DNA from 2 places in the Pseudomonas sp. FW305-7 genome. Region 2 is predicted to be linked to the other one. Evidence: predicted binding sites of a transcription regulator. Region 2 holds the regulator's gene; the other holds the start of a gene.
The links. The regulator sigma-54, encoded in region 2, starts transcription at its own class of promoters, with help from an activator protein. The targets are predictions, from matches to a motif close to ANTGGCATNNANNTTGCTNT.

Region 1: a site for sigma-54 is predicted at 1,874-1,893, ahead of flgB (flagellar basal body rod protein FlgB). Genes of this name have one in related genera too.

Annotation. Positions count from the first base shown of each region.
Region 1 covers NZ_JBYSZA010000009.1:1,275-4,684, forward strand. The annotation lists gene flgE (flagellar hook protein FlgE) at 1-204, opposite strand, end outside; gene flgD (flagellar hook assembly protein FlgD) at 235-963, opposite strand; gene flgC (flagellar basal body rod protein FlgC) at 979-1,422, opposite strand; gene flgB (flagellar basal body rod protein FlgB) at 1,426-1,833, opposite strand; gene cheR (protein-glutamate O-methyltransferase CheR) at 2,200-3,027, opposite strand; gene AC3WMT_RS13145 (chemotaxis protein CheV) at 3,074-3,410, opposite strand, start outside.
Region 2 covers NZ_JBYSZA010000003.1:156,605-160,014, reverse strand. The annotation lists gene rapZ (RNase adapter RapZ) at 1-618, opposite strand, end outside; gene ptsN (PTS IIA-like nitrogen regulatory protein PtsN) at 621-1,085, opposite strand; gene hpf (ribosome hibernation-promoting factor, HPF/YfiA family) at 1,097-1,405, opposite strand; gene AC3WMT_RS05990 (RNA polymerase factor sigma-54) at 1,479-2,972, opposite strand; gene lptB (LPS export ABC transporter ATP-binding protein) at 3,159-3,410, opposite strand, start outside.

The sequences.
Region 1 (3,410 bases), on a different contig from region 2:
GAACTGCTGGGAAACGTTGGCCAGGCGCACGCCGTTACCGATCACTTTGCTGCCGCTACCCAGGCGAGTGGCCGAGTAAACGTCTTCGAATTCTGCACGGGACGATTTGAAACCGGCGGTCGCGACGTTGGCGATGTTGTTGCCGGTCACGTCCAGTTGCTTGTTGGCTGCATAGAGACCGCTAAGGCCGATATTGAAAGACATATTCCACTCCTTTGTGCCGGTTAGTCGGCTCTATATACCAATGGTTTGTACTTTGGACAGGGCAACGGTGCCCTTGCCAGCGAGGTTGAGCATCAGCTCGCCACCGGTCTGGCTGATGGTCACGCTGCTGACCGTGGCTGGCAGGTAGGTCGCCAGGTCCGTCGCGGTGCCATTGATCGGCGCACTGGCCTTGAAGGTGTAAGTTCCGGCAGGCACCAGCGCGCCGTCCTTGTCCTTGCCATCCCAGGTGAAGCTGGCGTTGCCGGCCGCGCGACTGCCCAGATCGATGACGCGTACGGCTTTGCCATCCTTGTCGGTAACGGTCACGGTGCCGCCAGCGATGGACGTCGACAGGTTCAACGAACCGGTAAGGCCTTTGCTCGGATCATCGAGCTGCGCACTGTTGGTCTGCACGATCACGTTGCGACCCACCAGCGAAGATGCCTGCAACGCTTGCGAAGAGTTGTAGTTGCCGGCCAGGCCACTCACGGTGGAGTTCAGCGTGGTGATGCCTTCCAGGCTGCTGAACTGCGCCAACTGCGCAACGAACGCGCTGTTGTCTTGCGGATCGAGCGGGTTCTGGTTTTTCAGCTGGGTAACCAGCAGTTGCAGGAACGCATCCTTGCCCAGCGCCTTGCCGCCAGTGGCGCTGTTGGTGGCCGAGGCGATGCCACCCGTGGTCGTACTGCTCGTTTTTTTCGAGGAGTTCGCCAAGATGTCCTTCAGGCTCAGGGTGCCGGTGGAATCGGTAACACTCATGACAGTCGCCCCTTATTACTGACCGAGGGTCAGCACCTTCTGCATCATGGTTTTGGCGGTGTTCATCATTTCGGCGTTGGTCTGGAACGACCGGCTCGCGGAAATCATGTCAGCCATTTCTTCCACCACGTTGACGTTCGGGTAGTAGACGTAGCCCTTGGCGTCGGCGGCCGGATGGTTCGGCTCGTAACGCGCTTCGAGGTTGCTCTGGTCTTCGACCACGCCGAGCACCTGCACGCCTTGACCGGCGGCATCCTGACTCTGGAACAGCGAGTTGCTGCCGCTGTTCTGGCCACCCTGGAACATGGTGGCGAACACCGGGTGACGGGCGCGATAGGTCTGGTCGATGCTCGACGAGACGGTCTCGGCGTTGGCGATGTTCGAGGCCACGGTGTTCAGACGCGTGGTCTGTGCGCTCATGCCGCTGCCGGCAATGTTGAAAACGCTGGACAGGGACATGGATTACTCTCCGCGCAGGGCTGACACCAGCCCTTTGAATTTGCTGTTGAGCAGGGTGAAGCTGGCCTGGAAGCCAACGGCGTTTTCCGCGTAGTTCGACTGTTCCAGTTGAGCGTCCACGGTGTTCTGGTCGATCGACGGTTGCATCGGCGTGCGATACAGCAGCGATTCGTCGCCATTGCCCAGACCTTCAGCCTCGATGTGACGGCTGTTGGTCATGTTCAGGGCGATGGTGCCGTTGGCGTTCTTCTGGGTCTGTGCTTCAAGCACTTTGGAGAAGTCCAGATCCCGAGCCTTGTAGTTCGGGGTATCGGCGTTGGCGATGTTGTTCGCCAGGACTTCGGCACGCTGGGCGCGGAAGCCAAGAGCCTTTTCGTGAATGCCGAGCGCTTTATCGAAGCTGATGCTCATGTCGGGAACCTTCGGGTGACCGGTTTTTCGTAACTGAGCTTTAGCAAGCGCCGTGCCAATGCGAGAAACGCCCGAAAACCGGGGGTTTGCGCCGTGCCGGCAAAGCGGCAATGCCAGAAAAGCGGCAACCGGTTTCCGCCGCATGCCGCTTTTCTGCCGCTTGCCTACGTTCTATCAGCCAACACTGAACCCTGTGGGAGCGGGCTTGCCCGCGATGGCGGTATGTCTGGTTAATTTAAATCGACTGACACGACGCTATCGCGGGCAAGCCCGCTCCCACAGGGTTTTGCGGTGATTCCGGCTTGAACGCCAGGCATAAAAAAGGGAAGCCTTTAGGGCCTCCCGTTTTTTGTGTTGCCGATGCAATCACTTCGCCTGGTAAATGATCCCCGGGCTGCACTGGACCATCTGGTAATGATCCGGCAAACCGTTCAGCGCTTCGGAAGCGCCAAGGAACAGATAACCGCCCGGTTTCAACGTACTGTGAATGCGCAACAGGATGTCTTTCTTCACCTCGGCGGAGAAGTAGATCAGCACGTTGCGGCAGAACACGATGTCGAACTTGCCCAGGCTTGCGTAGCTGTCGAGCAGGTTGAACGAGCGGAATTCCACCCGATTCTTGATCGGCGCCTTGATCACCCAGCGCCCCGGCCCTTTCGGGTCGAAGTAACGCTGCAGGCGTTCCGGCGACAAACCGCGACCGATCGCCAGGCTGTCGTACTCGCCAGTCTTGCAGTTGGTCAGCATCAGGCCGGACAGGTCAGTCGCAACAATCTGCACGCCCATCTTCAACTGACCGAGGTTGCTGCGCTCGAACTCGTCGATCGACATCGACAGCGAATACGGTTCCTGACCCGACGAGCACGCCGCCGACCAGATCCGCAGACGCTGGTTGGGACTGGCCTTGATCGCCTCGGGCAGCACCTTGTTCTTCAAGACTTCAAACGGATAGGTGTCACGAAACCACAGGGTTTCGTTGGTCGTCATGGCATCGACCACCTGCTCGCGCAAACCGCTGCGCGGCTGGGTCTGGATGCGCTGTACCAGCTCACCCAGGGATTTGATGCCTTGCTGCTCCATCAGTTTGTTGAGACGGCTCGAGACCAGGTACTGCTTGTTTTCACCGAGCAAAATGCCACAGGCTTTTTCCAGGAATACCCGGAACTGTTCGAAATCCAAATTACCCGTAGACAATGATGCCGCCTCTTAAATCGTGTTGACCGCCAGGGGCAAAAGGCCCCTAGCTGATATCTGCTGCTTTGATCCGGTCGACTACCCGGGATGCCAGGTCATCAGGACGGAATTTGGCCAGGAAGTCATCAGCACCGACTTTCTTGACCATCGCCTGATTGAATACCCCGGACAACGAAGTATGCAGGATGATATGAAGCTTTTGCATGCGCGCGTCGCCGCGGATCTCCGCCGTCAGGGTGTACCCGTCCATCTCCGGCATCTCGATGTCGGAGATCATCATCAGGAACTCTTCTTCCGGCTTCTTGCCCTCGTCGACCAGCTTGCGCAGGTAATCCAGCGCCTGCTTGCCGTCGTTCAACGCCACCACTTCGACGCCGATCGTC
Region 2 (3,410 bases):
GAGACCCGATTGTGCACGCAACTCAGGTTTCCAGTAAGGATTGGGCAGGCAGCGCACATCGAACACCAGGTCCGCATCCACCGGCATGCCGCGCTTGAAGCCGAATGACTCGACCAGGAACGCGGTGCCCGGCTCCGGCTGATTCAGCAAACGCAGCTTGATGGTGTCGCGCAACTGGTACAGGTTCAGATGGGTGGTGTTGATTTTCAGGTCAGCGAGGTCGGCGATAGGGCCGAGCAGGGCGGTTTCATCCTGAATCGCCTCGGCCAGCGAGCGGTTGGCGTTGCTCAGTGGATGGCGACGGCGGGTTTCGGAAAAACGCTTGAGCAGCGTCTCCTCGTCAGCATCCAGATACAAGACATCGCACTGGATATGCTTGCTGCGGACATCTTCAAGCAGTTCCGGAAAACGGGTCAGATGGCTCGGCAGGTTACGCGCATCGATTGAAACGGCCACCAGCGGCTGCGCCAGTTCGGTGTGAATCAGCGCCCGTTCGGCCAGTTCTGGCAGCAGGCCAGCTGGCAGATTGTCGATGCAGTAGTAACCGTTGTCCTCAAGGACATCCAGGGCGGTACTTTTACCCGAGCCGGAACGGCCACTGACGATGATCAAGCGCATGATTACTGCCCGTTTTGCTCGTCCAGTACGACCTGGTACAAGGCTTCGTTGCTCGGAGCGCTGCGCAGCTTATCGCGCACGTCCTTGCGATCGAGCATGCTGGCGATCTGGCGCAGCAACTCCAGATGGGCATCGGTAGCCGCTTCCGGGACCAGCAGAACGAACAGCAGGTCAACCGGGGCGCCGTCGATGGCATCGAAATCGATAGGGGCTTCAAGGTGCATCAAGGCGCTGATTGGCGACTGGCAACCCTTGAGGCGGCAGTGAGGAATGGCGATGCCGTTGCCGAAACCGGTAGAGCCGAGTTTCTCACGGGCGATCAGGGCCTCGAAGACATCTTGCATCTCCAGATCCGGCACTTCGCGGGCGATCAGGTTGGCAATTTGTTCGAGGGCTTTCTTTTTACTGCCGCCCGGCACGTTCACCAGGGAACGGCCGGGGGTCAGGATACTTTCAAGTCGGATCATGGAATGGGGGGTTATCGACCGGTGGCGCCCTGGAGCAGGCTCTGGGTCTTTTCCTTATGCTTTTTGAGTTGTTTATCCAGCTTGTCGGTCAAGGCGTCGATCGCCGCGTACATATCGGTATGTTCCGCATTGGCGACCACTTCGCTGCCGGGTATATGCAAGGTGGCTTCGATTTTCTGCTTCAGCTTTTCGACGCACATCGTGACTTGCACGTTGGTGATCTTGTCGAAATGTCGTTCCAGTCGTTGGAGTTTTTCCTCGATGTAGGAACGCAGAGGTTGGGTCACTTCCAGTTGGTGTCCACTGATGTTGACTTGCATACAGCTTCTCCTTCGTTGCCAGTGCATAAAGCGGCAGGCTGGATAGCCTGCCACTGGAACGCTGTAACGTGGCTTACATCAACCGCTTGCGTTCGCTCGAAGGCGCGATCCCTAAGGACTCGCGGTACTTGGCGACGGTGCGGCGAGCCACCTGAATGCCTTGTGCCTCCAGTAAACCAGCGATCTTGCTGTCACTCAACGGCTTTTTCTGATTTTCCGCCGCAACCAGTTTTTTGATGATCGCGCGGATCGCCGTGGACGAGCATTCACCGCCTTCGGAGGTGCTGACGTGGCTGGAGAAAAAGTATTTCAGTTCATAAATACCGCGCGGGGTATGCATGAATTTCTGTGTGGTCACCCGGGAAATCGTCGATTCATGCATGCCGACCGCTTCGGCGATGTCATGCAGGACCAGCGGCTTCATGGCTTCGTCGCCGTATTCCAGGAAGCCGCGCTGATGCTCGACGATCTGGGTGGCCACTTTCATCAGGGTTTCGTTGCGGCTTTGCAGGCTTTTGATGAACCAGCGAGCTTCCTGCAACTGATTGCGCATGAAAGTGTTGTCGGCGCTGGTATCGGCGCGACGCACGAAACCGGCGTACTGGGCGTTTACCCGCAGGCGTGGCACTGACTCCTGATTCAGCTCGACCAGCCAGCGCTCGTTGTCCTTGCGCACGATGACGTCCGGGACGACATACTCGGCTTCAGTGGATTCGATCTGCGAGCCTGGACGCGGGTTGAGGCTCTGCACCAGTTCGATGACCTGACGCAGCTCGTCTTCCTTGAGCTTCATGCGGCGCATCAACTGGCTGTAATCACGGCTGCCGAGCAAGTCGATGTAGTCGGTGACCAGGCGCTTCGCTTCAGCCAGCCAAGGGGTCTTGGCCGATAGCTGACGCAGTTGCAGCAGCAGGCATTCACTGAGGTTGCGGGCGCCAATGCCTGCCGGTTCGAATTGCTGGATGCGGTGCAGGACGGCTTCGATCTCGTCCAGTTCGATGTCCAGTTCCGGATCGAACGCTTCAAGAATCTCCTCGAGGGTTTCGTCCAGGTAGCCCTGATTGTTGATGCAATCGATCAGGGTCACGGCGATCAGTCGATCGGTGTCGGACATCGGTGCGAGGTTCAATTGCCACAGCAGGTGACTTTGCAGACTTTCGCCAGCGGAGGTGCGGGTGGTGAAATCCCACTCGTCGTCATCGCTGGTTGGCAGGCTGCTGGCACTGGTCTGGTAAACGTCCTCCCAGGCCGTATCGACCGGAAGCTCGTTGGGGATACGCTCGCTCCAGTCGCCGTCCTCAAGGTTATCCACCGTTGGGGCGGTTTCCTGATAGGAGGGTTCCTGGATCTCGGTGTTGGGCTTCTGTTCGGCGTTGTCGGCCAGGGGATCGGAGTTGTCGAAGTCGTCGCCTTCTTCCTGGCGTTCGAGCATCGGATTGGATTCCAGGGCCTCCTGGATTTCCTGTTGCAGATCCAGGGTCGACAATTGGAGCAGGCGGATGGCCTGTTGCAGCTGCGGTGTCATCGTCAGCTGCTGGCCCATTCTCAAGACTAGCGATGGTTTCATGGCAGGGGCTTAACACCTTATTCGCCGGCGCTATGCGCCATCCACTACAGGGCGCCGGAGCGCCAAACTTAAGCAAATTATATGCCTGAAACTGAAGTGTTTGCCTAGAGCGCTGTAACAATTAAAGCGTATTAAATCCTGCTTGAATCGATACAGCACCCGGGCGGCTCACCGGGCACTTTGCGCTTACAGGCGGAATTCGTGGCCCAGATACACTTCCTTGACCAGATCGTTGGCCAGGATGGTCGCGGAGTCACCTTCGGCGATCAGTTGACCGTCGTTGACGATGTAGGCGGTTTCGCAGATGTCCAGCGTCTCACGCACGTTGTGGTCGGTGATCAGTACACCGATGCCCTTGGCCTTGAGATGGTGGATGATCTGCTTGATGTCGCCGACCGAAATCGGGTCGACACCGGCGAACGGTTCGTCGAGCAGGAT